One region of the Bariatricus sp. HCP28S3_A4 genome, then DNA from elsewhere that is predicted to be linked to it. Evidence: predicted binding sites of a transcription regulator. Region 1 holds the regulator's gene; each other region holds the start of a gene.
What was found. The regulator HrcA, encoded in region 1, represses chaperone genes, less so after heat shock. The targets are predictions, from matches to a motif close to TGTTAGCACTCNNNNNNNNNGAGTGCTAACA.
Positions count from the first base shown of each region.

Region 2: ACTNBF_RS03215 (co-chaperone GroES) is a predicted target of HrcA. The motif match lies at 5,731-5,761, and genes of this name have one in related genera.
Region 3: ACTNBF_RS11570 (co-chaperone GroES) is a predicted target of HrcA. The motif match lies at 4,428-4,458, and genes of this name have one in related genera.
Region 4: htpG (molecular chaperone HtpG) is a predicted target of HrcA. The motif match lies at 2,481-2,511, and genes of this name have one in related genera.

Region 1 covers NZ_JBQHSE010000001.1:124,083-131,710, reverse strand. The annotation lists gene holA (DNA polymerase III subunit delta) at 1-150, shown strand, start outside; gene lepA (translation elongation factor 4) at 201-2,015, shown strand; gene hemW (radical SAM family heme chaperone HemW) at 2,002-3,231, shown strand; gene hrcA (heat-inducible transcriptional repressor HrcA) at 3,394-4,437, shown strand; gene grpE (nucleotide exchange factor GrpE) at 4,464-5,156, shown strand; gene dnaK (molecular chaperone DnaK) at 5,267-7,138, shown strand; gene dnaJ (molecular chaperone DnaJ) at 7,237-7,628, shown strand, end outside.
Region 2 covers NZ_JBQHSE010000004.1:59,091-66,718, reverse strand. The annotation lists gene ACTNBF_RS03245 (TniQ family protein) at 1-177, shown strand, start outside; gene ACTNBF_RS03240 (hypothetical protein) at 634-1,149, shown strand; gene dprA (DNA-processing protein DprA) at 1,160-2,266, shown strand; gene topA (type I DNA topoisomerase) at 2,295-4,361, shown strand; gene codY (GTP-sensing pleiotropic transcriptional regulator CodY) at 4,496-5,278, shown strand; gene ACTNBF_RS03220 (hypothetical protein) at 5,361-5,666, shown strand; gene ACTNBF_RS03215 (co-chaperone GroES) at 5,788-6,072, shown strand; gene groL (chaperonin GroEL) at 6,127-7,628, shown strand, end outside.
Region 3 covers NZ_JBQHSE010000023.1:553-8,180, reverse strand. The annotation lists gene ACTNBF_RS11590 (manganese efflux pump MntP) at 1-167, shown strand, start outside; gene ACTNBF_RS11585 (TPM domain-containing protein) at 294-1,106, opposite strand; gene ACTNBF_RS11580 (hypothetical protein) at 1,123-2,241, opposite strand; gene groL (chaperonin GroEL) at 2,465-4,078, opposite strand; gene ACTNBF_RS11570 (co-chaperone GroES) at 4,132-4,404, opposite strand; gene ACTNBF_RS11565 (flavodoxin family protein) at 4,597-5,214, opposite strand; gene ACTNBF_RS11560 (MATE family efflux transporter) at 5,296-6,630, opposite strand; gene truA (tRNA pseudouridine(38-40) synthase TruA) at 6,825-7,568, shown strand; partial or broken gene ACTNBF_RS11550 (DapH/DapD/GlmU-related protein) at 7,612-7,628, opposite strand, start outside.
Region 4 covers NZ_JBQHSE010000007.1:73,019-80,646, reverse strand. The annotation lists gene ACTNBF_RS05525 (FtsX-like permease family protein) at 1-2,446, shown strand, start outside; gene htpG (molecular chaperone HtpG) at 2,597-4,660, shown strand; gene ACTNBF_RS05515 (DUF5721 family protein) at 4,730-5,233, opposite strand; gene rluF (23S rRNA pseudouridine(2604) synthase RluF) at 5,413-6,210, shown strand; gene ligA (NAD-dependent DNA ligase LigA) at 6,203-7,628, shown strand, end outside.

The DNA of each region.
Region 1 (7,628 bases):
GCGCAGGCATTTTCGGCAAAAGAACTTCGGCAGATCGTCGAGGCCGGTGTGCAGACCGAGGAGAATGTCAAGACAGGAAGAATGGGAGATGTCCTGTCGGTCGAGCTCTTTCTGGTACAGTACAGCCGGAAAAAACCAAAGGTATCATAATATACAGACAGGATATGAGAAAGATAGGATAAGGAGACGAAAAAAGGGCTATGCATATGGATCAAAAGAAAATTCGGAATTTTTGTATAATTGCGCATATCGACCACGGGAAATCTACATTGGCAGACCGGATCATCGAGATGACCGGCCTTCTTACCAGCCGGGAAATGCAGGCACAGGTACTGGACAACATGGACCTGGAGCGGGAGAGAGGGATTACGATCAAGTCCCAGGCAGTCCGCACCGTTTACAAGGCAAAAGACGGGGAGGAATACATTTTCAATCTGATCGATACGCCGGGACATGTGGATTTTAATTATGAAGTTTCCCGTAGTCTCGCCGCGTGTGACGGTGCGATATTGGTTGTGGATGCCGCTCAGGGGGTTGAGGCACAGACGCTTGCAAATGTATATCTCGCACTGGATCATGATCTGGATGTCATGCCTGTTATCAATAAGGTGGATCTTCCGAGTGCAGAACCGGAACGTGTGATTGAAGAGATTGAGGATGTGATCGGGATTGAAGCACAGGATGCACCGAGAATCTCTGCAAAGACCGGTTTGAATGTAGAAGAAGTGCTGGAACAGATCGTGGCGAAGATTCCGGCACCGGAGGGGGATCCCGATGCTCCGCTTCAGGCGCTTATCTTTGATTCCCTTTATGACCCGTATAAAGGAGTCATCGTATTTTGCAGGATTAAAGAAGGATGCATCACGAAGGGGACACCGATCAGAATGATGGCAACCGGAGCAACTGCAGATGTAGTGGAAGTTGGTTATTTCGGAGCAGGCCAGTTTATTCCTTGTGAAGAATTATCCGCCGGAATGGTAGGATACTTTACTGCCAGTCTGAAGAATGTGAAAGACACGCGTGTCGGTGATACGGTAACGAATGCGCAAAGACCTTGTGACAAGCCGCTTCCGGGTTACAAGAAAGTCAATCCGATGGTGTATTGCGGTGTGTACCCGGCGGATAGCTCCAAATATCCGGATCTGAGGGATGCACTGGAGAAACTGCAGCTCAATGATGCGGCGCTTCAGTTTGAGCCTGAGACTTCACTGGCACTAGGGTTTGGGTTCCGATGTGGTTTCCTCGGGCTTCTGCATCTGGAAATCATCCAGGAACGTCTGGAACGGGAATATAACCTGGATCTGGTGACGACAGCACCCGGAGTTATCTACAAAGTGTATAAGACAAACGGAGAGGTGATTGAACTTACCAATCCGTCCAATCTGCCGGATCCTGCGGAGATTGAATATATGGAGGAACCTGTCGTAAAAGCGGAGATCATGGTAACTTCGGAATTCATCGGAGCGATCATGGATCTGTGTCAGGAAAGACGAGGCGTGTACCAGGGAATGGAATATATCGAAGAGACAAGAGCAGTGCTTCACTACCATCTGCCTCTGAATGAAATTATCTATGATTTCTTTGATGCACTGAAATCACGTTCGCGCGGATACGCTTCTTTTGATTATGAGCTTCTTGGATATGAGCGGTCTGAACTGGTCAAGCTGGATATTCTCATTAATAAAGAAGAAGTCGATGCACTTTCCTTCATTGTATTTGCAGGAAGCGCTTATGACCGGGGAAGAAAGATGTGTGAAAAGCTGAAGGAAGAGATCCCGAGACAGCTCTTCGAGATCCCGATCCAGGCAGCGATCGGAAGCAAGATCATTGCGCGTGAGACGGTCAAAGCTCTGCGTAAAGATGTTCTTGCGAAGTGTTACGGCGGTGATATCACACGTAAGAAGAAACTTCTGGAGAAGCAGAAAGAAGGAAAGAAACGTATGCGTCAGGTGGGAAATGTAGAAATTCCGCAGAAAGCATTTATGAGTGTTCTGAAATTGGATGATAAGAAATAATATGGAAAGAAAACAAATATCAGGTGGGGCGGGCAAGCCTTTGGAACTGTACATTCATATTCCGTTCTGCCTGAAGAAATGTGCCTACTGTGATTTCCTATCAGCGCCCGCAGGCGAGAAAGAGCGGGAAGAATATGTACAGATTCTGTGTGAGGAAATCAGGACAAATGCAGGAAAAGTGGAAGAGTATCAGGTCTCTTCCATTTTCTTTGGAGGAGGGACTCCCTCTCTTCTTACCGGAGACCAGTTCCGGATGATTCTTGATACGGTTCGGGATCAATATCACATTTCTGCGGATGCGGAGATTTCTATGGAGATGAATCCCGGTACGGTTACGGATGAAAAACTGAAAGCGTATAAAGATGCCGGTGTGAACCGGCTGAGCATCGGACTACAGTCTGTCCATGATGAAGAACTGCGGATGCTTGGAAGGATACACACTTATGAAGAATTCCTTGAGGCCTATAGGAGTGCGAGGATGTGCGGATTTGACAATATCAATATTGATCTGATTTCGGCGATCCCGGGTCAGACGGCGGAGAGCTGGACCGAAACACTGAGAACAGTCGCGGCTCTGGAGCCGGAGCACATTTCTGCATACAGTCTGATCATCGAACCCGGAACTTTATTCTATGACAGGTACGGGGAAGATGCAGGACGGGAAGAAAGGGCGGAGTCGGGATGTGAGAAAAGAAAGGGTGCAAATCTGCCGTGGCCTGCGCTTCCTACGGAGGAGGAAGAACGGGAGATGTATCATCAGACAGAGCAGATCCTCGTCGGTGCGGGATATCAGCGGTATGAGATTTCCAATTATGCAAAGCCCGGATACCGATGCAGGCACAACTGCGGGTATTGGAGAAGAGTGCCGTATCTGGGGTTCGGCGTGGGTGCCGCCACATTTTTTGAAGGGGCAAGATACAGTAATCCGGAAAAGATGACGGAATACAGGGATAATTTTGAAGAAAAATTTTCCGGAGAAAAACTCAGCCTGGAAGATGAGATGGAGGAATTCATGTTTCTCGGACTGCGCATGACGGAAGGCATATCGAAAACAGAATTTGAGGAAGCCTTTGGAACCGGGATCGAAGCGGTCTACGGAAAACCGATCCGGAAACTGAAAGGTATGCATCTTATAGAAGAACATGAGGACCGTATCGCGCTTACAGAACAGGGAATCGATGTGAGCAATACGGTATTTGTGGAGTTTATGTTTTGAGAAAAGGACTGTCATATGGCAGTCCTTTTGCGATAAAAAAGTGTAACTATGAAATATTTATAAAGTGGGTTGACAAAGCGTGTTGGGAGTGATACATTAATAAGCGAAGATGATGTTAGCACTCGAATATACCGAGTGCTAATAAAACAAAGGAGGGTGCAGATGGAGTCTATACAGGAACTTAGTGAGCGGAAAACGAAAATCCTTCATGCCATCATTAAGAATTATTTAGACACCGGAGAGCCGGTGGGATCGAGAACGATTTCCAAGTATACGGATCTGAACTTAAGCTCTGCAACGATCCGGAATGAAATGGCGGATCTGGAAGAACTGGGTTATATCATGCAGCCTCACACATCGGCGGGAAGGATTCCATCTGATAAAGGATATCGATGGTATGTAGATATGCTGATGAGCCAGAAAGAGCAGGAGGTCACAGAACTCAAGGAGCAGATGCTGGAGAAGTCAGATAAGATGGATCAGCTCCTAAGGCAGGTCGCGAAAGTACTGGCAACGAACACCAATTACGCGACGATGATTTCCTCTCCGGTATATAACAGGAATAAGCTGAAGTTCATCCAGCTTTCACAGGTAGATGAGAACCAGTTGGTCGTCGTCATTGTGATGGATGGAAATATCGTAAAGAACCAGATTATTACACTGGAAGAGCCATTGGATAACGAAGCATTGCTGAAACTGAATATGCTGTTAAATACGGCACTGATCGGACTGTCGGTGGAAGAGATCAATCTCGGAATGATCGCCAGACTGAAGGAACAGGCAGGGATTCACAGTGAAGTGGTCAGTAATGTGCTGGATGCAGTGGCGAATGTGATACAGCTTGATGATGACATGGAGATTTACACCAGCGGCGCAACGAATATTTTTAAATATCCGGAGCTTAGCGATAAGCAGAGCGCTCAGGAGATTATCAGTGCTTTCGAAGAAAAGCAGCAGCTGGCAGCGCTGGTATCAAAGACGATGGCCAGCAGCGAGAATAAAGACATTCAGGTCTATATCGGAAATGAATCCAATGTGGAGAAGATGAAGGACTGCAGTGTTGTCACAGCGACCTATGAGCTTGGTGAGGGTATGCAGGGGACCATTGGAATCATTGGACCGAAGCGGATGGATTACGAACATGTAATGAAGACGTTAAAGACTCTGATGGCGGAACTGGATGAGATTTTCCACAGGGATGGTTAGAACATCAGGACTATGAAAGGAGAAAGGTGGCAGAACCGTTGGATAATCAGATGAGTAATGAAGAAATGGTAAAAGAAGCAGTGGAAGAGGCAAAGAAAGCCGCCATGGAAGCGGAAGCAGAAGAAGCTGCTGAAAAAGAAAATGATAAGGAAGAGGATTCCGAAGAAAGTCGGGAAGGTGAGAACAAAGAGGCCGGCGAAGCAGATGCGAAGGAAGAAGAAAAAACAGAAGAAACTGCGGAGCCGAAAAAATCAAAGCTTTTTGAAAAAAAGAATAAAAAAGACAAGAAGGATGAGCAGATTGCAGATCTGACAGATAAGCTTACCAGACAGATGGCAGAATTCGATAATTACAGAAAGCGGACTGAGAAAGAAAAATCAGCCATGTATGAGATCGGTGCAAAAGATATCGTGGAAAAGATTCTTCCGGTCGTTGATAATTTTGAACGCGGCCTGCAGTCTGTAGCTGAGGAAAACAAAGAAGATCCGTTTGTGCAGGGAATGGATAAGATCTACAAGCAGCTTATGACAACACTGGAAGGCATCGGTGTGAAACCGATTGAGGCGGTCGGACAGGAATTTAACCCGGATTTTCATAATGCAGTGATGCATATTGAAGATGAAGAGGCCGGAGAGAATGTCGTGGTCGAGGAATTCCAGAAAGGATATATGTATCGTGAAAGTGTTGTGAGACACAGCATGGTAAAGGTTGCTAATTAAAATAGCAGAATGAATGAAATAGTTTGTATATTTACACATGAAGATGCAGATATACTCTATATAAACAAAGTAAGTAAACAAATTTTTTAAAATATTAGGAGGTCTTCATAATGGGCAAAATCATTGGTATTGATTTAGGTACAACAAACAGTTGTGTAGCGGTTATGGAAGGTGGTCAGCCGGTTGTAATCGCAAATACAGAAGGTGCAAGAACAACACCGTCTATCGTAGCATTTACAAAAACAGGAGAACGTCTGGTAGGTGAACCTGCAAAACGTCAGGCAGTTACAAACGCAGAAAAGACAATTTCTTCTATCAAGAGAGAAATGGGAACAGACCATAAAGTTGACATTGACGGAAAGAAATATTCTCCGCAGGAAATTTCAGCTATGATTCTTCAGAAACTGAAAGCAGATGCAGAAGCATACCTTGGAGAAAAGGTTACAGAAGCAGTTATCACTGTTCCGGCATATTTCAACGATGCACAGCGTCAGGCTACCAAGGATGCCGGTAAGATCGCCGGTCTTGATGTAAAACGTATCATCAACGAGCCTACAGCGGCAGCACTTGCTTATGGTCTGGACAATGAAAAAGAACAGAAGATCATGGTTTATGACCTTGGCGGTGGTACATTCGATGTATCCGTTATTGAGATCGGTGACGGCGTTATCGAAGTATTATCTACAGCAGGTAACAACAGACTTGGCGGAGATGACTTCGATCAGAAGATCACAGACTATATGCTTGCAGATTTCAAGGCAAAAGAAGGTGTAGATCTTTCTACAGATAAGATGGCTCTTCAGAGATTGAAAGAAGCAGCTGAAAAAGCAAAGAAAGAGCTCTCGTCTGCAACAACAACTAATATTAACCTTCCGTTCATCACTGCAACAGCAGAAGGACCGAAGCATTTCGATATGAACCTGACAAGAGCTAAATTCGATGAATTAACTCATGAACTGGTTGAAAAGACAGCAGAACCGGTAAGACGTGCACTGTCTGATGCAGGTATCACAGCGTCTGACCTTGGCCAGGTACTTCTGGTAGGTGGATCTACCCGTATCCCGGCTGTACAGGAAGAAGTAAAACGTCTCACAGGCAAAGAACCGAGCAAATCTCTGAATCCGGATGAGTGTGTAGCCCTTGGTGCATCCGTTCAGGGCGGTAAACTGGCTGGAGATGCCGGCGCAGGCGACATCCTTCTTCTGGATGTAACTCCGCTGTCACTGTCCATCGAGACAATGGGTGGTGTTGCTACAAGATTGATCGAGAGAAATACAACAATCCCGACCAAGAAGAGCCAGATTTTCTCTACTGCTGCAGATAACCAGACAGCAGTTGATATCAACGTTGTTCAGGGTGAAAGACAGTTCGCAAGAGACAACAAGTCCCTCGGACAGTTCAGACTGGACGGAATTCCGCCGGCACCGCGTGGAATCCCGCAGATCGAAGTTACATTTGATATCGATGCAAACGGTATTGTAAATGTATCAGCAAAAGATCTGGGAACAGGAAAAGAACAGCATATTACGATCACAGCAGGTTCTAATATGTCCGATGCAGATATCGATCGTGCAGTAAAAGAAGCTGCTGAGTTCGAAGCACAGGATAAGAAGCGTAAAGAAGCAATTGACACCAAGAATGACGCAGACGCAATGGTATTCCAGACCGAGAAAGCAATGAAAGAAGTTGGTGACAAGATCGATGCTGCTGACAGAAGCGCAGTAGAAGCTGATGTTCAGACTCTGAAAGATTTGCTTGCAAAAGCAGGCGATGAAATGACAGATGCTCAGGTCGCTGAGATCAAGGCTGCAAAAGAAAAACTGATGGAAAGTGCACAGAAGCTGTTCACAAAGGTTTATGAGCAGGCTGGTGCTGCAGCCGGCGCAGCAGGAGCACAGGGTGGACCGGCTCCGGAAGCAGGACCGGCACCGGAAGGATACAACGGAGATGACGTTGTAGACGGAGATTATAGAGAAGTTTAAGTTCTTGTTTAACAAAATTATTTTCTGCAAGGCGGGTAAATCCGTCTTGCAGATTTGTTGCTATGCATACGAAAAAGTAGAAGTGATGAGGTAGGGTTATGGCAGAATCAAAAAGAGATTACTATGAAGTCCTTGGTGTCTCCAAAGATGCGGATGAGGCGACATTGAAGAAAGCATATCGGGCTTTGGCCAAGAAATACCATCCGGATATGAATCCGGGGGATGCCGAGGCCGAAAAAAAGTTTAAAGAAGCCTCTGAAGCATATGCAGTACTGAGTGATCCCGAAAAACGTCGTCAATATGACCAGTTTGGACATGCCGCCTTTGAAGGAGGTGCCGGCGGAGCCGGGGGATTCGGAGGATTCGATTTTAACAGCGCAGATTTCGGCGATATTTTCGGCGATATATTTGGTGATTTATTTGGCGGAGGCAGAAGAGGAGGCCGTGCCAATACCGGTCCTATGAAAGGGGCAAATATTCGAAAAGGTGT
Region 2 (7,628 bases), on a different contig from region 1:
GGCGGCTATTCGATGAAGGAGCTGCATATCGGGGAAGAAGGCATTATGAAGGACGGCGGGCACTGCGTGATTATCAGATATCAGAATCGGGATGATCTGCTGGTGCAGTTTGATGACGGCGTCCAGGCTGCCGGGAATTATAAAAAATTTCAACGGGGGACTATCGTGCATCCATGATATAGGTATATATGAAAGGGATGGTTTCAGACGCAGCAGCTGTGATGTGGGTAACTGACGGAATGTGGGCAGGCTGTGGGCAATACCCGTGAGGGTTTGTCCATGGGCTGTCCACATTTGCATTAAGGCAGTTATCCACATCGGATAAATACAGTGGGACGGTGCTGTGATATTTGTAACAGCGATAATTGGCGGGTTGAGATATGGACGGCCCGCAGGGAATGTGCAGCGGCAAGGCCGATGCACATTCGCAAGGGCATACAGGGGGTGTATTGGGGGCTGTAGGCACCCGGATCCCAGTGTAAAAAGAGTATGCTGAATCTGCAGAAGCGCAGCGTTGCATAACGATATATGTACAATATATATTATATAGAAGAAAAAAATCAGCACCCGTTCATTCAAGAATTGGGTGCTGTGTTGTTGTGGGAAAAAGGCGTAAAAGGAGCGTGAAAAATTTTGAACGCATTGAAAATGAGATGTGGCATGTATCTTGAAAAATTTGCCACAAAAAACATGGTATTTTCGGGGGAAGTTGTGGTATGTATAAGTGAAAAATATCAGGGAAAGATCAGCCAGCCGTTTCTGGACAGACTGGATGTCTGTGTGGAAGCGGCGAAGGTGGAGTATGATGTACTTGTGGGAAAACAGGAAGAATGTACTTCGGAAAAACTGAGAAAAAAGGTGGAAAAGGCGAGAAAAATACAGAAAGAGCGGTTTAAGGACTTGCCAATTGCAACAAACTCGCAGATGCGTAAAGAAGAAATAGAACAGTTCTGCCGCCTGGACAGCCGGGGAGAATCCCTGATGCGACAGGCATATGATGCGCTGCATCTGACGGCAAGGAGTTATTACAAAATTCTGAAAGTGGCACGCACGATCGCGGATCTGGAAGGATCGGAAGTGGTTGAAGAAGGACATCTGGGAGAAGCGATCGGGTACAGGATGATGGATAAGAAATATTGGGGTTGTTAGGAGAAGAAAAATGACAGAATTGTGGCAGGAATACTATCTGGCGAATATATCAGAAATAAGGCCTGGGAAAAAGCGGAATTGGGCGGATCGGGGAATATCTGCTGAATTTTTATATAATATAGAAGAAATCAGTGAAAAAGAGCGCATCATGGCCGGAATCACAGAGGAAGAAAAGCGGATCCTTATGGAAAGCAGGAAGAGTAAGAACTGGAAGGAAGAGCTGGAAAAACTGGAAGAAAGAGGAATTCATTTCCTTGCGTGGGACAGTGACAGGTATCCCGGACGGTTGAAGGAGCTTACAGGTATGCCATATGGGCTATACGTAAAAGGTAAGCTCCCGGAGGAGAATCGAACAAGTGTCGCAATCGTAGGTGCCAGAAGATGCAGTGCCTACGGCGAGAAGATGACATTGCAGTATTCGGAAATACTGGCAGAGGCAGGCGCACAGATCATCAGTGGGATGGCACTGGGAATCGACGGGGCAGCACACAGAGGAGCGTTATCTTCCGGCGGTAAGACCTTTGCCGTACTAGGATGCGGAGTGGATTTGTGTTATCCAAGAGAGCACAAAGGACTCTATACAGATTTGTCTGTGAAGGGAGGAATCCTATCGGAATACCCGCCCGGTACACCGCCTCTAGCCAATCATTTTCCGGCGCGAAACCGTCTCATCAGCGGCCTTGCTGATGTGGTGCTCGTGATGGAGGCAAAAGAAAAAAGTGGATCACTGATTACTGCGGACATGGCATTGGAGCAGGGAAGAGATATTTTTGCACTTCCCGGACCCGCTGACAGTGCTCTCAGCAAAGGCTGTCACCGACTCATAGATCAGGGGGCAGGAATCCTTCTTGACCCGGAAGAACTGTGTGAACAACTTCACATGATTCCGAAAAATAAGAAAAACGGAATGGCTCAAAATAACCATAAAAATAAAATAATGCTTGAAACTGAAGAGGATTTGGTGTATAGTAAGTGCGATTTGTTCCCGAGAAGCAGAGAGGAGATCCGAAGGCTCACCGGACTTGCTCCGGAAGAATTATCAAGGATTCTGCTCTCGCTTGAATTAAAAGGGTACATATCAGAACGGTCGAAAAATTATTATTTCAGACGAATATAGATTGCAGTGACAGGCATGGAGGAGTATTATGGCACGTTATCTCGTAATTGTGGAATCACCTACAAAAGTGAAAACCATTAAGAAGTTCCTTGGCAGCAACTATGTGGTGGTTGCGTCTAACGGGCATGTAAGAGATTTACCGAAGAGTCAGATGGGGATTGACATTGAACATGATTTTGAACCAAAATATATCACCATTCGGGGAAAGGGTGAAATTCTTGCAAATCTTCGAAAGGAAGTAAAGAAAGCGGATAAGATTTATCTTGCAACTGACCCGGACCGGGAAGGAGAGGCGATCTCCTGGCATTTGATGAAAGCATTGAAGCTTGAAGATAAGAAAGTATACCGGATCAGTTTTAATGAGATCACAAAGAGTGCGGTGAAAGCATCTTTGAAAAATGCGCGCGAGATCGACATGGATCTTGTGGATGCACAGCAGGCAAGGCGTGTGCTGGATCGAATCGTGGGATATAAGATCAGTCCGCTTCTCTGGGCAAAGGTGAAACGGGGACTGAGCGCAGGACGTGTACAGTCTGTGGCACTTCGTATCATTGCGGACCGGGAGGAAGAAATCAACTCCTTTATTCCGGAAGAGTACTGGACGCTGGATGCGATCCTGAATGTCAAGGGGGAGAAGAAGCCCCTTACAGCGAAGTTCTATGGGACAAAAGACGAGAAAATGGTGATTCATAACAAGGAAGAACTGAATCAGATTCTAGCAGGATTGGATGGCGTGCGTTATGAAGTGACCGACGTGAAACGGGGCGAGCGAATCAAGAAAGCACCGCTTCCGTTTACCACCAGTACCCTGCAGCAGGAAGCTTCCAAAGCCCTGAATTTTGCAACATCTAAAACCATGCGGATCGCACAGCAGTTATACGAAGGCGTGGATATCAAGGGTAGCGGTACGACCGGCCTTATCACGTATCTGCGTACGGATTCTACCCGTATCTCAGAAGAAGCAGATGCAAGTGTGAAGGCATACATCGGTGAAGTGTACGGAGAACAGTATGTTACACAGGTAGAAGAGACGAAGAAATCAGACGGGAAGAATATTCAGGATGCTCATGAGGCGATTCGTCCTTCTGATGTGACCAGGACCCCTGCATCGGTGAAGGACTCTCTGTCCAGAGATCAGTTCCGACTGTATCAGCTGATCTGGAAGCGGTTTGTTGCCAGCAGAATGCAGCCGGCCAGATATGAGACGACATCGATCCGGATCGGAGCAGGTGACTATCGTTTTGCAGTGTCTGCTTCCAAGGTGGTATTTGAAGGTTTCCGCCTGGTTTATGTGGAAAGCGATGAAGAGAAAGAAGGAAGCAATATCCTTGTAAAAGGACTGGATGAGAACTCGGTTCTTACGCATGAATCGTTTGACTATAAGCAGCATTTCACTCAGCCGCCTGCGCATTTTACAGAAGCGGCTTTGGTTAAGACGCTGGAGGAGTTGGGGATTGGAAGACCAAGTACCTATGCTCCGACAATCTCCACAATCATTTCCAGAAGATATGTTGCGAAGGAGAACCGGAATCTGTACATGACAGAGCTGGGAGAAGTAGTCAATAATATGATGAAAAAATCTTTCAGCAGTATCGTAGATGTGAATTTCACAGCTTATATGGAAGGACTTCTTGATATGATTGCAGAAGGCAAGGTAGAATGGAAGACTGTGATCCGCAATTTCTATCCGGATCTGGAAGAAGCAGTGGAAAAGGCGGAAAAAGAACTGGATACCGTGAAGATCGAGGACGAGGTTACGGATGTTGTGTGTGAAGAATGCGGACGCAACATGGTGATCAAATACGGACCACACGGAAAGTTCCTGGCCTGCCCCGGATTCCCGGAATGTAAAAATACAAAGCCGTATCTTGAGAAAATCGGCGTTGCATGTCCGAAATGCGGCAAAGACATTGTGCTGCGCAAGACTAAGAAAGGCAGAAAATATTACGGATGCGAGGATAATCCGGAATGTGATTTCATGTCATGGCAAAAACCGTCCACGGAAAAATGTCCAAAATGCGGAAGCTATATGGTGGAAAAAGGAAATAAACTGGTGTGCGGTGATGAACATTGCGGTTATGTAAAAAATAAATAGGAAATTCATTGAGTTCTTGCGAATTGTATGATAATATAGTTTTGCACACAAATTTTTCGCTATTTGTGCGAATAATTTCTACAATAGCCGATGGAGAGGAAAAACCAGAGGTGCAATGCTTTATGGAGGATAAAATGAGCGTACAATTATTGGATAAAACTAGAAAAATAAACAAATTGCTGCACAATAATAATTCCAGCAAAGTTGTGTTTAATGACATTTGTGAGGTGCTGACAGAGATTCTTCTGTCCAACGTGCTTGTGGTAAGTAAAAAAGGAAAAGTGTTGGGAGTCAGTGCTTGTCCGGGCGTTCCGGAGATTAAAGAACTTCTGAAGGGAGAGGTCGGCGGACACATTGACGAGATGCTGAATGAGCGTCTCCTGAATATCCTTTCCACGAAAGAGAATGTCAATCTTCAGACACTAGGTTTTACACCGGAGATTGTGAAAGGGTATCAGGCGATCATTACTCCGATCGATATTGCGGGAGAGAGGCTTGGAAGTCTGTTCATTTACAAGAAAGATGCCTTGTATGAGATTGATGATATTATTCTCAGTGAATACGGTACAACAGTCGTGGGACTTGAGATGCTTCGCTCTGTGAATGAAGAAAGCGCTGAGGAGACCAGAAAGGAACAGATCGTACAATCCGCAATCAGTACTTTATCATTTTCTGAATTGGAAGCAATCATACACATTTTCGAAGAACTTGACGGCATGGAAGGAATTCTGGTTGCAAGCAAGATTGCTGACCGGGTGGGAATTACCCGTTCCGTGATCGTAAATGCACTTCGTAAGTTTGAAAGTGCGGGCGTGATCGAATCCAGATCTTCCGGTATGAAAGGTACTTATATCAAAGTCGTGAACGATTATGTTTTCAAAGAATTGGACAAGATCAAAAGAGAAAAAATGAAATAGAAAACAGAAGAGAAGGGTATCAGGAGTCTGATACCCTTTTTATCTCTCATTAACATAGATCACAATGAAAGGAGAAAGAAAAATGTACGACGGAGACAGAGCGGTCATTTCGATGATCCACAATTATCTCGAAGGCGGAAAGCAGGACGAGACGGTTTACAAATGCACAGTGATCGAGTATCAGAAAGAGATGGAGCAGCTTCATCTGCGGATGAGCACGGGAGAAATCACCGATATTTCTCTGGATGCAGTCTATGAATGCCGGATTCAGACCCTGAAAGGGGAAGCCGTCTGCAAAGGAGTGATCAAAGAGCGGTATGAGAACAGAGCCGGAATGATCTTGATTTTACAGATTGTCAATGGATTTTATGAAATAAATATAAAGTAATTATAAAATTAAAAAAGGCATGTTGACAAATAGAAGTCGCAGTGCTATTTTATATCTAGACAGTTTTTAGCACTCAAATTTAATGAGTGCTAACAAAAATAGAAATCAAGGAGGAATTACAATGAGATTAGAACCTTTAGGTGACAGAGTTGTATTAAAACAGTTAGTAGCAGAAGAGACGACAAAGTCAGGTATCGTATTACCGGGACAGTCAAAAGAGAAACCGCAGCAGGCAGAAGTAATCGCAGTAGGACCGGGCGGAATGGTGGACGGTAAGGAAGTGACGATGAATGTGGCAGTCGGCGATCAGGTCATCTATTCTAAATATTCCGGAACAGAAGTAGAACTGGACGATGTTGAATATATCATTGTAAAACAGAGTGACATTCTTGCAGTAATCAAATAGTCAGCCGTATATGGCCTTTAGAAAAGAATTATTTTAAAACAGGAGTGAATTGAAATGGCAAAAGAAATTAAATTCGGCGCAGAAGCCAGAAAAGCATTGGAAGCAGGTGTGAATCAGCTTGCTGATACAGTAAGAGTAACATTAGGACCAAAAGGAAGAAACGTAGTTCTGGATAAATCCTTCGGAGCACCGCTTATCACAAATGACGGTGTAACGATTGCAAAAGAGATTGAACTGGAAGATGCATTTGAAAACATGGGAGCACAGCTCATCCGTGAAGTCGCTTCCAAGACAAATGATGTTGCCGGAGACGGAACCACAACAGCTACCGTACTTGCCCAGGCTATGGTAAATGAAGGTATGAAGAACCTTGCAGCAGGGGCAAACCCGATTGTTCTTCGTAAAGGTATGAAGAAAGCAACGGACTGCGCTGTTGAAGCAATCCAGAAGATGAGCAGCAAAGTAAACGGAAGAGATCAGATCGCAAGAGTGGCTGCTATTTCAGCCGGTGATGATGAAGTAGGCGAGATGGTAGCAAGCGCTATGGAGAAGGTTTCCAACGACGGCGTTATCACGATCGAAGAATCCAAGACCATGAAGACAGAACTTGACCTGGTAGAAGGTATGCAGTTTGACCGTGGATATATTTCCGCATATATGTGCACCGATATGGAGAAGATGGAAGCAAATCTTGACAATCCATTCATTCTGATTACAGACAAGAAGATTTCCAACATTCAGGAAATCCTTCCGCTTCTGGAGCAGATCGTTCAGTCCGGAGCAAAACTTCTTATTATCGCTGAAGACATTGAAGGTGAAGCACTCACAACACTGATTGTGAACAAACTGCGCGGAACATTCAATGTTGTAGCAGTAAAGGCACCGGGATATGGCGACAGAAGAAAAGCAATGCTGGAAGATATCGCGATCCTGACAGGCGGACAGGTGATCTCAGAAGAACTTGGCCTTGATTTGAAGGAAGTTACCATGGATCAGCTCGGACGTGCTAAATCTGTAAAAGTTCAGAAAGAAAACACGGTAATCGTTGACGGTTTTGGCGATAAAGATGCAATTTCCGGAAGAATTGCACAGATCAAAGCCCAGATCGAAGAGACAACTTCTGACTTTGACAAAGAAAAACTTCAGGAAAGACTTGCAAAACTGGCAGGCGGTGTAGCTGTTATTCGCGTTGGCGCAGCAACCGAGACTGAAATGAAAGAAGCGAAACTCCGTATGGAAGATGCTCTTGCAGCTACCAGAGCAGCAGTAGAAGAAGGTATTATCGCAGGTGGCGGATCTGCATATATCCATGCAGCAAAAGAAGTTGCAAAGATGGCTGAGACATTGACAGGTGATGAGAAGACAGGTGCAGGCGTTGTCCTGAAAGCTCTGGAGGCTCCATTATTCCATATCGCAGCAAATGCAGGTCTGGAAGGTGCTGTTATCATTAACAAAGTCAGAGAAGCAGAACCAGGAAACGGATTCGATGCATACACAGAAGAATATGTTGATATGGTAAAAGCTGGAATTCTTGACCCGGCTAAAGTTACAAGAAG
Region 3 (7,628 bases), on a different contig from region 1:
CTGCGATTTGTGCATTCATCATCGCAGTTGTTACTTTTATCATTTGTATGGGAGGGCTGGTAATCGGGAAAGGTGCCGGAACGAAGCTTTCCGGGAAAGCAACCATTCTTGGCGGTGTCATCCTGATTTTCATCGGACTTGAGATTTTCATTACCGGAGTCTTCTAAATACAATATCGTTTGCAATAGTTCACCAGAGAGAACAGATACGTTCCCTCCGGTTTTACTTTACTCCTATTCGTCCAAAAGCTCTGAATGTTCATACGCAATTTGTTATGGAATTGTTATGAAATATCAGAATTTGCCGCCGCCACCGCCGTGTGTTGAACCGGAAGAGCTGGCGTGGGTGCTGCTTCCGCCGGAACTGCTGCTTTGCCGTTCAATTTTTCGAGTCGTCACAAACCGGTTGACAAGCCGGTCTTTCTGCAGGGACAGTGAAAAGCTGCCCGGAACCTCATAGTCTCTGGCCTCCGGTTTTCTGCGCACCGTCTTAAGTGCTGATTTTTTCGCACTTGCCATGATAAGCGCAATGATGAATCCGACAACAAACGATCCGAAAATCCAGAAGATCGGCATGGATCTGCGCGGCATATTTCCCACGTCATAAGGCTCTTCTTCATAGGCCTGGGTCAGAAATTTATCGCAGAGTGACGCATATTCTATAAACGCTGTCTCATAATCGCCATCACTGAGATACGGCACAAATTCATCGGATATGTATTCGATCCCCGCGTCGGTAAATGCTGTAATTCCAAAGCCGCAGGTACTGATCCAGTAGTCACGATCTTCCATGCTGACGAGAAGCAGGATTCCGTCACGGTCCTCGCCATATCCGTATCCGTTATAGTCATAGTAGTCATCCGCATACTCCATGGCACTCTTGCCTTCCAATGTATCCGTCGTGACTACGACCACATCACACCTCTGCCGTTCGCTGATCTCTTCCAGTAATTCTGTTAATTTGCTCTCTTCATCGTCATCTAAAAGGTCAGCATGATCCGCCACAAGCGGTGCCTCCCTCAGATACGCTCCCTCGGCTGATGCCGGAAGAACCGCAGACATTGCCAAAAGAATCGTAATTATAACTGCCAAAAATCGTTTCTTCATTTGTCCACCCCTCCCATCACAGCATGAAAATCCACATCAAAACACTGATGATCACTCCGAAGATCACACTTCGGGTCGCCACATAACGCCAGTAGGCTTTTTTATCCATCGGGAGATCACCCACCATCTTGCCGGTCTGTCCGTTCATAGCGAAGGTGTATTTCTTTCCTTCCCATGTTGTATTAAGGATCCATACCGGATACAATGCATATAAATATTTTGCATTGTAAATATTGACATTGCTTCCTGTCGTCGTAATCATCTGATATCCGGTTACAGTATTTCCAAAAACAGTTTCCGCACTGCTCGTGATTCGTTCTTTCGCACGCTCCAAACATTCTTCCATATCCACATCGTAGCGGTCTGCCACAAATCCCGCCAGATATGCCGGGGTAAATGGTACCGCCTCGGAGAAATCAAATGGCTCAATGGATTCCATCAGTGTATCATCCATTTTCTCGGAACCGTCCGCCGGAATCCGTTCGAACCGGACCGAGCCGCCGCGCTCTACCAAATAATGTTCATGTTCCGTATATTCGGTGTCGCCGTTCTCCCAGACACGGAGATTTCTCGCATCATACATAAAATGGGACTTGGTATCAGCATCAAACAGCCAGAACGGAACGTATACGCCCTTGATCTCATCAATATGGTTCTCATCCTTAAATACCTTCGGAAGGAACGGCTTGCCTTTCAGATGGCTGTAATATGCCGCCTTTGCAGCTTTCTTATCTTTCTTAAACGGAATGACATAATCCGGCTTCTGATCACCGGTAAATTGTCCCTTCATGACAACTCGGTTCCCGCAATACGGACAGGTGGTCGCTCCCGTTGTCTCTTCTGCAATGATCTCACCGCCGCAGGACTCACATACATAGACCCGCATTCCATCGGTCTCACCTTCTGCCCACTGATTGTCGTTGGCCGCCTGCCAGTCTACTTTGTCCTGACTTCCACTTTGATTCTCGCTATATACCCCATCTGAAGCTGTCTGCTGTTTGTTTTCCTGCATTTTCTGAAATTCTTCCACCGCGATTTCGGTATCGCAGTAGGGGCACTTCATCTTCTGCGACTTACTGTCGAATTCCATGGCACCGCCGCAGGCCGGGCATTTGTATTCCATCATATCAGACATAGTTCTCATCTCCTTTCACGCGGCATCTCCGGGAGGATCTGCCGGACGTCTTTTGCTTTATGACGTTTCCTATATATTCAGTTTACCACCAGTTTTTGCATTAAGCAATTTCTAATCACGGAAACACTTTGAAACCTTTTTACAACAAAACACCCGCCCCTTAAACGGGACGGGTATCTTGTTTTAGAGAGGGATATATCATATGCAATTCGTACATATGTAATTAGTACATATCCGGTGACGGCTGTGCTGCCGGAGCCGGTTCCTTAATGTCTGCTACTGCTGCTTCTGTTGTAAGAAGGGTTGCTGCTACACTAACCGCATTGGCAAGTGCATTCTTGGTTACTTTGACAGGATCAATGATTCCTGCTTCCATCATATCTACATAGGTTTCGTGAACCGCATCGAATCCGATTCCTACTTCACTTTCTTTCACTTTATTGATCACAACTGCACCTTCCAGTCCGGCATTGTCAACGATCGCATAGAGTGGCGCTTCCAGAGCTTTTGCAATGATTTCTGCTCCGGTCTTCTCATCACCGGTCAGTGTTGCCGCAAATTCATCCACTTTCTTCTGTGCATGAATGTATGCGGAACCGCCTCCGAAAATAACTCCTTCTGCTACCGCTGCCCTTGTGGCATTCATGGCATCTTCCATACGATATTTTGCTTCTTTCATCTCGGTTTCTGTTGCCGCTCCGACACGGATCACTGCAACACCGCCGCCCATTTTTGCGATACGATCCATCAGTTTCTCTTTATCGAAATCGGATGTAGTCTCTGCCATCCGTCTCTTCAGATTTTCGATTCTAGCTTCTACATCTGTTTTATTTCCGGCGCCGTCTACGATCGTTGTATTTTCTTTTGTTACCTTTACAGATTTTGCACGGCCTAACATATCCATTGTTGCGTCCTTAAGCTGGATTCCGATGTCTTCCATGATAACCTGTCCGCCGGTAAGCGCCGCGATATCCTGCAGCATTTCTTTCCGGTTATCACCATAACCAGGAGCTTTCACAGCAACCACTTTAAGTGTTCCTCTGAGACGGTTTACGATCAATGTCGTAAGGGCTTCTCCTTCTACATCTTCTGCAAGAATCAAGAGCTCTCTTCCTTCTCTCATAATATTTTCAAGAATCGGAAGGATATCCTGAATATTGGAAATCTTACGGTCTGTCATCAGGATGTAAGGATTTTCCATATTGCAGACCATCTTTTCCTTGTCGTCACACATATATCCGGAAAGGTATCCGTTATCAAACTGCATACCTTCTACTACATCGATGTCCGTCTGCATTGTTTTGGATTCTTCGATGGTGATCACACCGTTCTCACCGACTTTTTCCATTGCATCTGCAATCATTTCACCGACTTCTTCATTTCCTGCGGAAATGGCGGCAACTTTTGCAATGTGTTCTTTGCCGGTTACCGGGCGGCTCATTTCTTCCAGAACAGAGACAGCCACGTCGGAAGCTTTCTTCATTCCTTTTCTAAGGATGACCGGGTTAGCTCCTGCTGCGATATTTTTCATTCCCTGATTCACCAAAGCCTGAGCGAGAACTGTTGCGGTCGTAGTTCCGTCTCCTGCGATATCGTTCGTCTTGGTAGCAACTTCTTTGACCAGCTGTGCTCCCATGTTCTCATAACGATCTTCCAGTTCAATCTCCTTCGCAATAGTAACACCGTCATTCGTAATCAGTGGTGTACCGTAGGACTGATCCAGAACCACATTCCTTCCTTTTGGTCCAAGTGTTACTTTTACGGTGTCTGCCAGTTTATTGACACCTGTCTCCATTTTCTTTCTTGCATCAATGTCATATGTAATATCCTTTGCCATGATTTATTCCTTCTTTCTTACTTTCTCAAATTCAATCTGATTTTATTCTTTTCTTATTCAACGATTGCAATGATATCATTCTGTGATACGATCACATATTCTTCGTCGTCCACCTTGATCTCGGTTCCCGCATACTGGGTACAGATGACTCTGTCTCCTTCCTTGACCTGCATCTCTTTTCCGTCTGTCCCGGGGCCGACTGCAATGACAACTGCTGTCTGTGGTTTTTCCTTGGCACTGTCTGGCAGGATGATTCCAGATTGTGTCTTCTCTTCTGCTTCCTGATGTTTCAAAACAACTCTGTTTCCTAATGGTTTTAATCTCATAAAAAATAACCTGCCTTCCTTTTTGTTAGCACTCTTTTGCGTTGAGTGCTTAGATTGTTTCCAAAAATATATTACTTCTTTTTCGAAGTAATATATTTTATTTTTAAACTATTTATTTTTGAATTATTATAGCACTTAATTATTGTTTGTCAACAGAGTTTATAGATTTTTTATAACTTAAATTTCATGTAACTAACGAATAAAATTCGTAGCCTGCTTTGCTTCTTTCTCCGGCAGACCATACTTTTCTTTTCCGAGTGCAATAGATTTCATAAGGAAGCTCATGTTGCGTGCCAGTGTCCTCATGCTCTGGAGTCCTTCTGCATCTCCTGCTGCTTCTCCCGGCAGGCGTCCGTGAATGCTGTTCCAGTACTGACCGGATGCTACCGGCATTCCGCTGATCGTGAAATACTTATTCAGCTCATCAAATGTGGAGGAGAGCCCTCCTCTTCTGGCTGCCACGACACTGGCTCCTACTTTCATGGTCTTGTCGAACGGAGTGCTGTAGAACAGACGATCCAGGAACGAGATCAGGGTCCCGTTGGCAGACGCATAATAAACAGGGCTTCCGATCACAAGTCCGTCACACTCTGCAAACTTCGGTGCAATTTCGTTAACACAGTCATCAAATACACATTTTCCTAATTTGGAACATCCGCCGCAGGCTGCACAGCCGCGGATGGCCTGATTTCCGACCTGCACGATCTCCGCTTCGATGCCCTCCTGCTCAAACACATGTTTCATCTCGTTTAATGCGATAAATGTATTTCCTTCTTTGCGCGGGCTTCCATTGATCAATAACACTTTCATTTTGTATTTCCTCCTTTATGATTATTGTTTTTTAACATACGGTTCATTAAATCCATTATATCAGTTTTCAGAACGATTTGGCTATGTAAGATTTTCATTTCTTTGCATCCACAGGTACACCACAACACAGATCACAACCGACACCAGGGATCCGGTCGCTGTTGCCAGCCCCATCGGGAGCAACGTATTCGGGAAATACCTGGATGCCAGATAGGCAAGCGGAACCCGGGCACATACGATCGAGATCGAATTGTGCAGGAACGAAAAGGATGAACGTCCATATGCGCAGAAATATCCGCTGAAACAGAAATGAATTCCGGCAAATACGCAGTCCCACACATAGCCGTGCATATATTCGCTGCCGAGACGGATTACCTCGGTATCTGTTGCAAATAGTCCTACAAACCATCCCGCGGCAAACTGCATGACAACCACTGTGGCAAGTCCAAAGGAAACACACATCGTGATGGCATACCACAATGTCTTCTTCGCGCGGTCATGTTTTCCGGCACCGATATTCTGTGCCGCCAGTGCCGAAACGGTTGACAGCATGGAAGATGGAACCAGGAACAAAAAGCCAATGATCTTCTCCACAATTCCCACCGCAGCCGCATCATTTAACCCTCGCTGATTCACGATGATCGTTATAATGATGAAAGAAATCTGTATGAAACCGTCCTGCAGCGCAACCGGAATTCCTATCTTAAGCAATTGTTCCATGATCAGTTTCTTCGGACGAAAATAAGATTTCTTCATCACAATACCGCTCTGCCGCTTTCGAATGATACACAGGAATACGATCACACTGATCGTCTGGGAAATCGTCGTTCCAAGTGCAGCTCCCGCCGGTCCCAGTTCCAGACCACCGATGAACAGATAATCCAGAATGATATTTGCCACACAGGCGACTGCCACAAAGCACATCGGGCTTCTGGAATCCCCCATCCCGCGGAAAATGGAACTGATGATATTATAGGCTGTGATGAACGGGATCCCGATAAAGCAGATGGTAAGATAGAGGATCGTCCCCTGCACCGCTTCTTCCGGCGTGGACATCACCGCAACAATCGAGCGGACCAAAAGAAGCAGGATGACGGTGAGTGTCACCGATACTCCCATGAAGAGCGTGATCGTATTTCCGATCGCCATTGACGCCTCCTCTCTCTTCCCGGCCCCGACCGCTTTACCGATCATGACCGTGGAGCCCATGGCAAGACCTACGATCATGACTGTGATCATATGCATGACCTGGCTTCCGATGGACACCGCCGTTGTGCTGGCCACACCGTTATATTGACCTATGATAAATAAATCTGCCATTCCATACAGTGTCTGTAAAAAATAAGATAACAGGAAGGGCAGTGAAAAAGATAAGATCGTTTTAAATACGCTTCCGTTTGTCAAGTTCTTTTCCATTTCGGACACCTCACATTCGTAATCATACAAAACGATTATAAACGCTTTGATACCATTTGTGAACTGCGTATTTTAGCTTTCTTCCGTTCCTTATTGCCAGACTGTTGCAATTAACTTTGGTTTACAGTCTTTTCCTAAATTCTTCTTTTTGGTATAATTAGTCTGTTCAGAATAAGTTATAGGAGACATTTTTTATGAATCAGAATTATAAATTTACCATAGCCTACGACGGGACCCGCTATTCGGGCTGGCAGAGTCAGGGCAATACCGATGCAACGATCCAGAGAAAGCTGGAAGCCGTGCTTTCCAGAATGACCGGCTCGTCCGTGGAAGTAACGGGTGCAGGCCGTACCGATGCCGGTGTGCACGCAAAAGAAATGACCGCAAATGCTGTATTGGACACGGATCTATCGACTGCGCAGATTCGGAAATACATGAATCAGTATTTGCCCGCCGACATCAGTATACTGGAAGTCCATGAAGCATCACCGCGCTTCCACAGCCGCTACATGGCTGTCGGGAAAACATATGAATACACCTGCTATGCCGGACCTGCCAAGCCGGTATTTGACCGGAACTATGTCTATATACTCGACCGGAATCCGGATATTCGAAGCATGCAGAAGGCTGCCGCATATCTGACCGGTCAGCATAATTTCAAAAGCTTTTGTGGAAATCCCAGATTTAAAAAATCAACCGTTCGCACGGTTGATTCTATTCAGATCGTCCAGAAAGGACCTTATATTATATTTACTTACCACGGCGACGGATTCCTCCAGAACATGGTCCGCATTCTGACCGGAACCCTTCTGGAAGTGGGTTTCGGAATGCGACAGCCGGAAAACATGAACGACGTGCTGGATGCCGCCAGCCGCAAAGCAGCCGGATTTATGGCACCGGCCTGCGGACTATGCCTGGTTAAAGTGGATTATCAGTAGATTGCCGCTTTGGAGCAAGTACGCCGAATCGTATTTGAATTTATTATCTTTCCTGCCCGG
Region 4 (7,628 bases), on a different contig from region 1:
GCAGATCGAAGAAGGAATCCTGCAGATTGATACCGGTATCGAACAGTTTCAGCAGGCAGCAGATGGTCTGGAGCAGATCGACTCGGCACTTGAAACATTGGATAAGCTGGTACAGATTGGGCAAAGCCTTTATGAAAAGATTTCTGCGGTTCCTGAGGAGGAACGTTCAGAACTGCAGAACAAACTCGTAGAGATTTACGAGGGAATGCTGGAGAAGAAAGAGGCACTGGAAGAACAGAAGAATGAAATTCTTGTTCAGCTGCAGGTGGCCGGAGTAGAAAATGAGGAGCAGATTCCTGCAAAAATAGAGGAGCTGCAGCAGCAGAGAGAGGAACTGATCCAGAAACGAAGTGAGCTGGATGCGACCGAGAAGGAACTCCTGGAAAAAGAAGAAGAACTTCTGAAGCAGGAGCAGCAGCTTATTGAAGCTGGGCAGGCTCTGGAATCGGGGAAAAAGCAGCTCGAGGATGGAAGAAAAGAACTGTTAGATGCAAAGCAGCAGATCGAAGACGGGCAGAGACAGCTGGATGCCGCATGGACACTGATCCGTGAAAAAGAGGAAAGCCTTAATCAGGGAAAAAAAGAAATTGTTTCGGCTGAGAAAGAACTGTCCGAAGGAAAATCCGAGTACGCCAAAGCGGCAGCGGATGCCGTGCAGCAGATTGAAGACGGTGAAAATCAGATCCGTGAAGGCGAAGAAAAATTGATTGAGGCGAAGCAGCAGATTGCGGATGCAAAAGCTGAGATTGCGAAGGTGGAAGAGCCGAAATGGTACATTCAGAACCGGAGTGAAGCAATGGCTGAATATGACGGCTATGGAGAAAATGCGGATCGTATGCGCTCGATCGGAGAGGTTTTCCCATTCTTGTTCTTCCTGGTCGCTGCGTTGATTAGCTTGACAACGATGACCAGGATGGTGGAGGAACAGCGTATCCAGATCGGCACGATGAAAGCACTCGGATACGGGAAATTGGCCATAGCTAAAAAGTATATTTTCTATGCACTTTCCGCGACACTTGGCGGAAGTATCGTGGGCGTCCTGATCGGTGAGAAGGTGTTCCCACTGGTTATCATTTATGCATATAAGATCCTGTATAAACATTTGCCGGATATTCTGCTCCCCTATCATTTGAGCTACGCGGTTCAGGCGACAGGAATTGCTGTGATCTGTACGCTTGCGGCGACGATCGGTTCCTGCTATAAGGAACTCGCATCTCATCCGGCTGCGCTCATGAGACCGCCGGCACCGAAACAGGGCAAACGGATCCTTCTGGAAAGAATCGGATGGTTCTGGAGAAGACTTAGTTTTACATGGAAATCATCGATCAGAAATCTGATCCGCTATAAGAAACGGTTCTTTATGACCATTTTCGGTATCGGAGGATGTATGGCACTTCTTCTGGTCGGCTTTGGCCTTAAGGATTGCATTTACGAGATCGTAGACCTTCAATATGAAAAGATACAGTTTTATGATGCGACTGCATATATGAATGATACGATCGATAAAGAAGAAAAAAATCAGATCCTTGACGAATTGGAAGCAGATTCGGCGCTGGATGATTTTACACAGGTGAGGATGCAGAAACTGAAAGTGAAATCGGAAAGCGCTGAATCAAGCGTGTATCTTGTGGTACCGGAAAGTGAAGAAGAACTGAAAAGCTTTCTTAGCTTCCACAGCAGAACCAGTGATGAAACATATACACTTGCCGAAGATAAAGTGATTCTTACCGAAAAGATGTCTCAGATCCTTGCGGTGAATGTGGGAGATACCATCACGATCAAAGATGACGACAAAGGAGAACGTGAAGTTGTGATCGGCGCTATATGTGAGAACTATATGGGACATTATCTCTATTTGAGCAATGATACCTATGAAGAGCTTTATGGGGCACCGCCGAAATATAATAGCATCCTTCTTCGTATGAAGGACGGACAGGAAGACTCGATCGAGGAAACGGGCAGGACGCTGCTGGAATTTGATGATGTGTTAAATGTGAGTTACAGCAAGAGCATCGAAAGCAGGCTGGATGATATGCTTCGAAGTCTGAATCTGGTCATCATCGTGTTGATCGTTTCTGCGGGAATGCTTGCGTTTGTGGTGCTGTATAATCTGAATAATATCAATATCACAGAGCGAAGGCGTGAACTGGCTACACTGAAAGTTTTGGGATTTTATGATATCGAAGTCGCATCTTATGTATACAGAGAGAATGTGATGCTGACCTTCTTGGGAGCATTGGTGGGAATGGGACTTGGAAATCTCATGCACAGATTTGTGATCGTAACCGTTGAAGTCAATGAAGCGATGTTCGGAAGAGAAATTCACCCAATCAGCTATCTGTACAGCTTCCTGTTTACCGTGGCATTCTCTATGTTCGTGAACTGGATCATGTTCTACAAACTGAAAAAGATTGATATGGTGGAATCTTTGAAGAGCGTAGAATAGAAAGTTTAGAAAAAGTTTATATTTTTCACAAAATTATTAGCACTCATTCAAAATGAGTGCTAATTTTCTATTGACATTTGGATTTTAGGGTATTAAGATATCTGATAGATGTGAAAAAGAAAAAAATATTTAACATAAGGAGTGGTACAAATGGCAGCAAAAAAAGGCAGTCTTTCAATTAGCAGCGAAAATATTTTCCCGATCATTAAGAAATGGGTGTATTCCGATCATGATATTTTCGCACGTGAACTTGTTTCCAACGGATGTGATGCGATTACTAAACTGAAAAAACTGGATATGATGGGCGAATATGAAATGCCGGAAGATTATAAAGCAAAGATCCAGGTTATCGTAAATCCGGAAGAGAAAACATTGAAATTCATCGATAACGGACTTGGTATGACCGCGGATGAGGTGGAAGAGTATATCACACAGATCGCTTTCTCCGGCGCAACGCAGTTCCTTGAAAAGTATAAGGACAAGACGACAGAGGATGACATGATCGGTCACTTTGGCCTTGGATTCTATTCCGCATTCATGGTTGCGGACGAAGTACAAATCGATACACTTTCTTATAAAGAAGGCGCAGTACCGGTACACTGGGTAAGTGATGGCGGAACAGAGTATGAGATGGAAGACGGCAATAAAGAGGGAGTTGGAACGGAGATTACCTTATTGCTTAATGAAGACAGCCTTCAGTTTGCCAATGAATACCGTATGCGTGAAGTGCTGGAGAAATATTGCTCCTTCATGCCGGTAGAGATCTATCTTTCAAAAGAAAATGCAGAGACAGAATATGAGACGATTCCGGAAGAAGAACTTCTGGATACCGATGAGGTCGTTGAACATATCCATGAAGATGCAAAGATGGAAGAAAAAGAAAATGAGAACGGCGAAAAAGAAATGGTAGAAGTTTCACCGGCAAAGGATAAAGTTAAGATTGTGAAGCGTCCGGTTCCGATAAATGATACACAGCCGCTCTGGACCAAACATCCGAATGAATGCACGAAAGATGATTATATCGAATTCTACCGCAAAGTATTTATGGATTACAAGGAGCCTCTGTTCTGGATCCATCTGAACATGGACTATCCGTTTAATCTGAAAGGTATTCTGTACTTCCCGAAGATCAATACAGAATATGATTCCATCGAAGGAACCATCAAACTGTATAACAACCAGGTATTTATCGCAGACAATATCAAGGAAGTGATTCCGGAATTCCTGATGGTATTAAAGGGCGTGATCGATTGCCCGGATCTTCCGCTGAACGTATCAAGAAGTGCACTGCAGAATGATGGATTTGTACAGAAGATCGCAGAATACATTTCCAAGAAAGTGGCAGACAAATTGTCCGGAATGTGCAAGACTGATAAGGAAACTTATGAAAAATACTGGGATGATATCAGTCCGTTCATCAAATTCGGCTGCCTGAAGGATGAGAAATTCTGTGATAAGATGAAAGATTACATCCTCTTCAAGAATCTGGATCACAACTATCTGACACTCAAAGAATGTATTGAGAAGAACGGCGGCACGATTGTAGAGCCGAATGAGAATAAAGAAGATGAGAACGAGGATGCAAACACCGTTACAGAGGATATGAAGACAACCATCTACTATGTAACGGATGAACAGCAGCAGAGCCAGTATATCAACATGTTCAAGAAAGAAGGACTGGATGCAGTGATTCTGTCCCACAACATTGATTCTCCGTTCATCACACAGCTGGAGCAGAGAAATGAGCATGTGCGGTTCCAGAGAATCGATGCAGAACTGACCGATCATTTCAAAGAAGAAGTGGCAGAAGACGAAAAGGATGCATTTAAGGAAAAAACGGACAGCCTGATGGAAATCTTCCGGAAAGCGCTTGGAAAAGATAAACTGAATGTGAAAGTGGAAAAGATGAAAGATGAAAATGTCGCTTCCATGATCACCCTTTCTGAGCAGTCACGCCGTATGCAGGAAATGATGAAGATGTATGGCATGGCAGGAATGGATCCGTCCATGTTCGGAGATGATTCTACATTGATCCTGAATGCAAATCATCCGCTGGTTCAGTATGTGGTGGATCATAAAGACGGTGAAAATACAGAACTGTTCTGCAAACAGCTTTACGATCTGGCGATGATTGCGCATAAACCACTGAATCCGGAGGAAATGACGGAATTTGTAAAACGAAGCAATGAGATAATGTTAATGCTTACAAAATAGAATACTGCAGATCATAAAAACGGGGGTCTCCTGATGTGCGATGTCATTTAGGGACCCCTTTCTTATGTGTTAAGACAAGATTTCAAAGGGGATATCCTGTTTTGTAAAGATACGCTGGACCATTTTGTCCCAGGCCTGCTCCAGCGATTTGTCCATCGTGAACAGCTTCATAGAGGTGCCTGTCGTACAGGTAAGGGATGTGCCGTTGAATTTGAAATTGAGATACAGTCCCTGTACATCAGCCGGGGAAAAAGGAAGCTCTTCCCGCTCAAGAAGATGGGCGATATTCGGTGAAGAAAGCGATAATACAAGCTTGAAGCCAAGCGGAGTTCGCTTCCCTTTGATCAAGGAAAAACAAAATTCCCTTACTTCTTTCCAGAGCGCAAAATTCCGTTCGATCTGAACAGGTTCGTCGGTTATGTCCTGATGGAAAAAATCTTTTTTCAGATGTCCGTCAAACTGAAATGTACAGAATGTGACGATCTCACCCTCAATGAAGAGAAACGAATCGAAACCGGAATGCAGAAGCAGTCCATTCATGCATTTTTTAGTGTCAAGTGAAAAGATCAGCATGAAATACCTCCTGAAATGTGTAATGATATCATTATGTATAGCTAAGTATAGCATACCGGAATGGGAAATGCATCAATTGACTTTTCTTAATAAAGACAGTACAATGAGAATGCTAAGGTTTCGGGAGCACGAAAGGTACACCGATCCGTAAGTATTTGTATGACCTCCTGGGTCAGAAAATGGGGTTAAAAGTGACAAATAAGATCGAACAGCAATTTAAGAACAGGGAAAATGCAGGTGCTGTGCGCCTGAATAAATACTTGAGTGAATCCGGCGTATGTTCCAGAAGAGAAGCGGACAAGCTGATAGAACAGGGGCGTGTGACCGTAGACGGGAAAAGAGCGGTTCCGGGTACGAAGGTGATGCAAGGACAGGAAGTGAGAATCGGGAAGAAGGTCATCTCCCGTCAGGAAGAAATGGTCGTTCTGGCCGTCAATAAGCCGCGAGGCATCGTATGCACGGAGGAGCGAAGAGAGAGAGACAGTATCGTCCGTTTTTTGAACTATCCCATCCGAATCACCTACGTCGGAAGATTGGATAAGGATTCGGAGGGTCTGCTCCTGATGACCAATAACGGCGATATCATCAATAAGATGATGCGTGCGGGAAATCATCATGAAAAGGAATATAAGGTTACGGTGAATAAGCCGGTGACGGAGGAGTTTTTGAGAAAGATGGCCTCTGGAGTCCCGATCCTGGATACGGTGACAAGACCTTGCGTGGTGGACAAGATTGGAAAGTATAAATTCCGGATTATCCTGACCCAGGGCCTGAACCGGCAGATCCGGAGGATGTGCGAAGCGCTGGGATACGAAGTGAAAGAACTAATCCGAACCCGTGTCATGAATATTGAGCTGGGAGACTTAAAACCCGGTCAGTATCGTAAGGTGACGGATCAGGAGCTGAATGAACTCTATGAACAGATCAGAAACTCATCCAATGTGACGGTGCACCAGGAGGATAGAATAGATGGATAAAAAGAAAAGAATGCAGGAATTGGTAGAACTGCTGAATCGGGCAGGGAAAGCGTATTATCAGGAATCCCGCGAAATCATGAGCAATTTTGAATATGATGCACTGTATGATGAGCTGAAAGGCCTGGAAGAAGAACTGGGCATCGTGCTTGCTTCCAGTCCGACGATCCATGTGGGATATGAGGTGCTCAGTGAGCTCCCGAAAGAACGCCACGAGTCACCGATGCTTTCACTGGACAAGACAAAAGAGGTCTCCAGACTGAAGGAATTTGTGGGAAACCAGAAAGCGGTGATCTCCTGGAAGATGGACGGGTTGACGATTGTTCTGACCTATCGCGGCGGAACACTTTATAAAGCAGTTACCCGGGGAAATGGAGAGATCGGAGAGGTTATTACCAACAATGCCCGTGTCTTTAAAAATATCCCGCTTCATATTTCCTATAAGGGGGAATTGATCCTGAGAGGGGAGGCTGTAATCGGCTACCGGGATTTTGAAAGGATCAATGAGACAATTGAAGATGTGGATGCGAAATATAAGAATCCGAGGAATCTCTGCAGTGGTTCAGTGAGACAGCTTAATAATGAGATTACAGCTAAGAGAAATGTGAAGTTTTACGCATTTACGCTGGTGAAAGCCGAGGGAGTGGATTTCCATAATTCCAGAGCATACCAGCTTGACTGGCTGGCGGATCAGGGATTTGAAGTGGTAGAACACTATCCGGTGACTGCGGACGAACTGGAAGAAAGAGTGGCTTATTTTGCAGAGAAAATCAAAGAAAATGATTTTCCATCGGATGGTCTGGTTCTGGTATATGATGACATTGCATATGGACAGTCTCTGGGAAGAACAGCGAAGTTCCCGAGGGATTCCTTTGCATTCAAATGGGCGGATGAGATCAAAGAGACCCATCTGCTTGAAATCGAGTGGAGCCCGTCGAGAACAGGGCTGATCAACCCGGTTGCGATCTTTGAACCGGTGGAACTGGAAGGAACCACGGTAAGCCGGGCCAGTGTCCATAATTTGAGCATTATGGAGGAACTGGAGCTGGGAATCGGAGATACGATCGAAGTGTACAAGGCCAATATGATCATTCCGCAGATTGCACGGAACCTGACGAGGAGCGGCAGGATCGAAATCCCACGGACTTGTCCGGTCTGTGGAGGAGAGACGAGGGTACGGCAGATGAATGATGCCAAGTCACTTTATTGCACGAATCCGGAATGTCAGGCAAAACGGATCAAAGCGTTTGCACTTCTTACAAGCAGGGACGCACTGAATGTAGAAGGACTTTCCGAGGCAACACTGGAGAAATTCATCGCCAGAGGGTTCATTCATAAATATACGGATATTTTCCATCTGGACCGGTATCAGGAAGAGATTCAGTCGATGGAGGGATTTGGAGAAAAATCCTACGCGAATC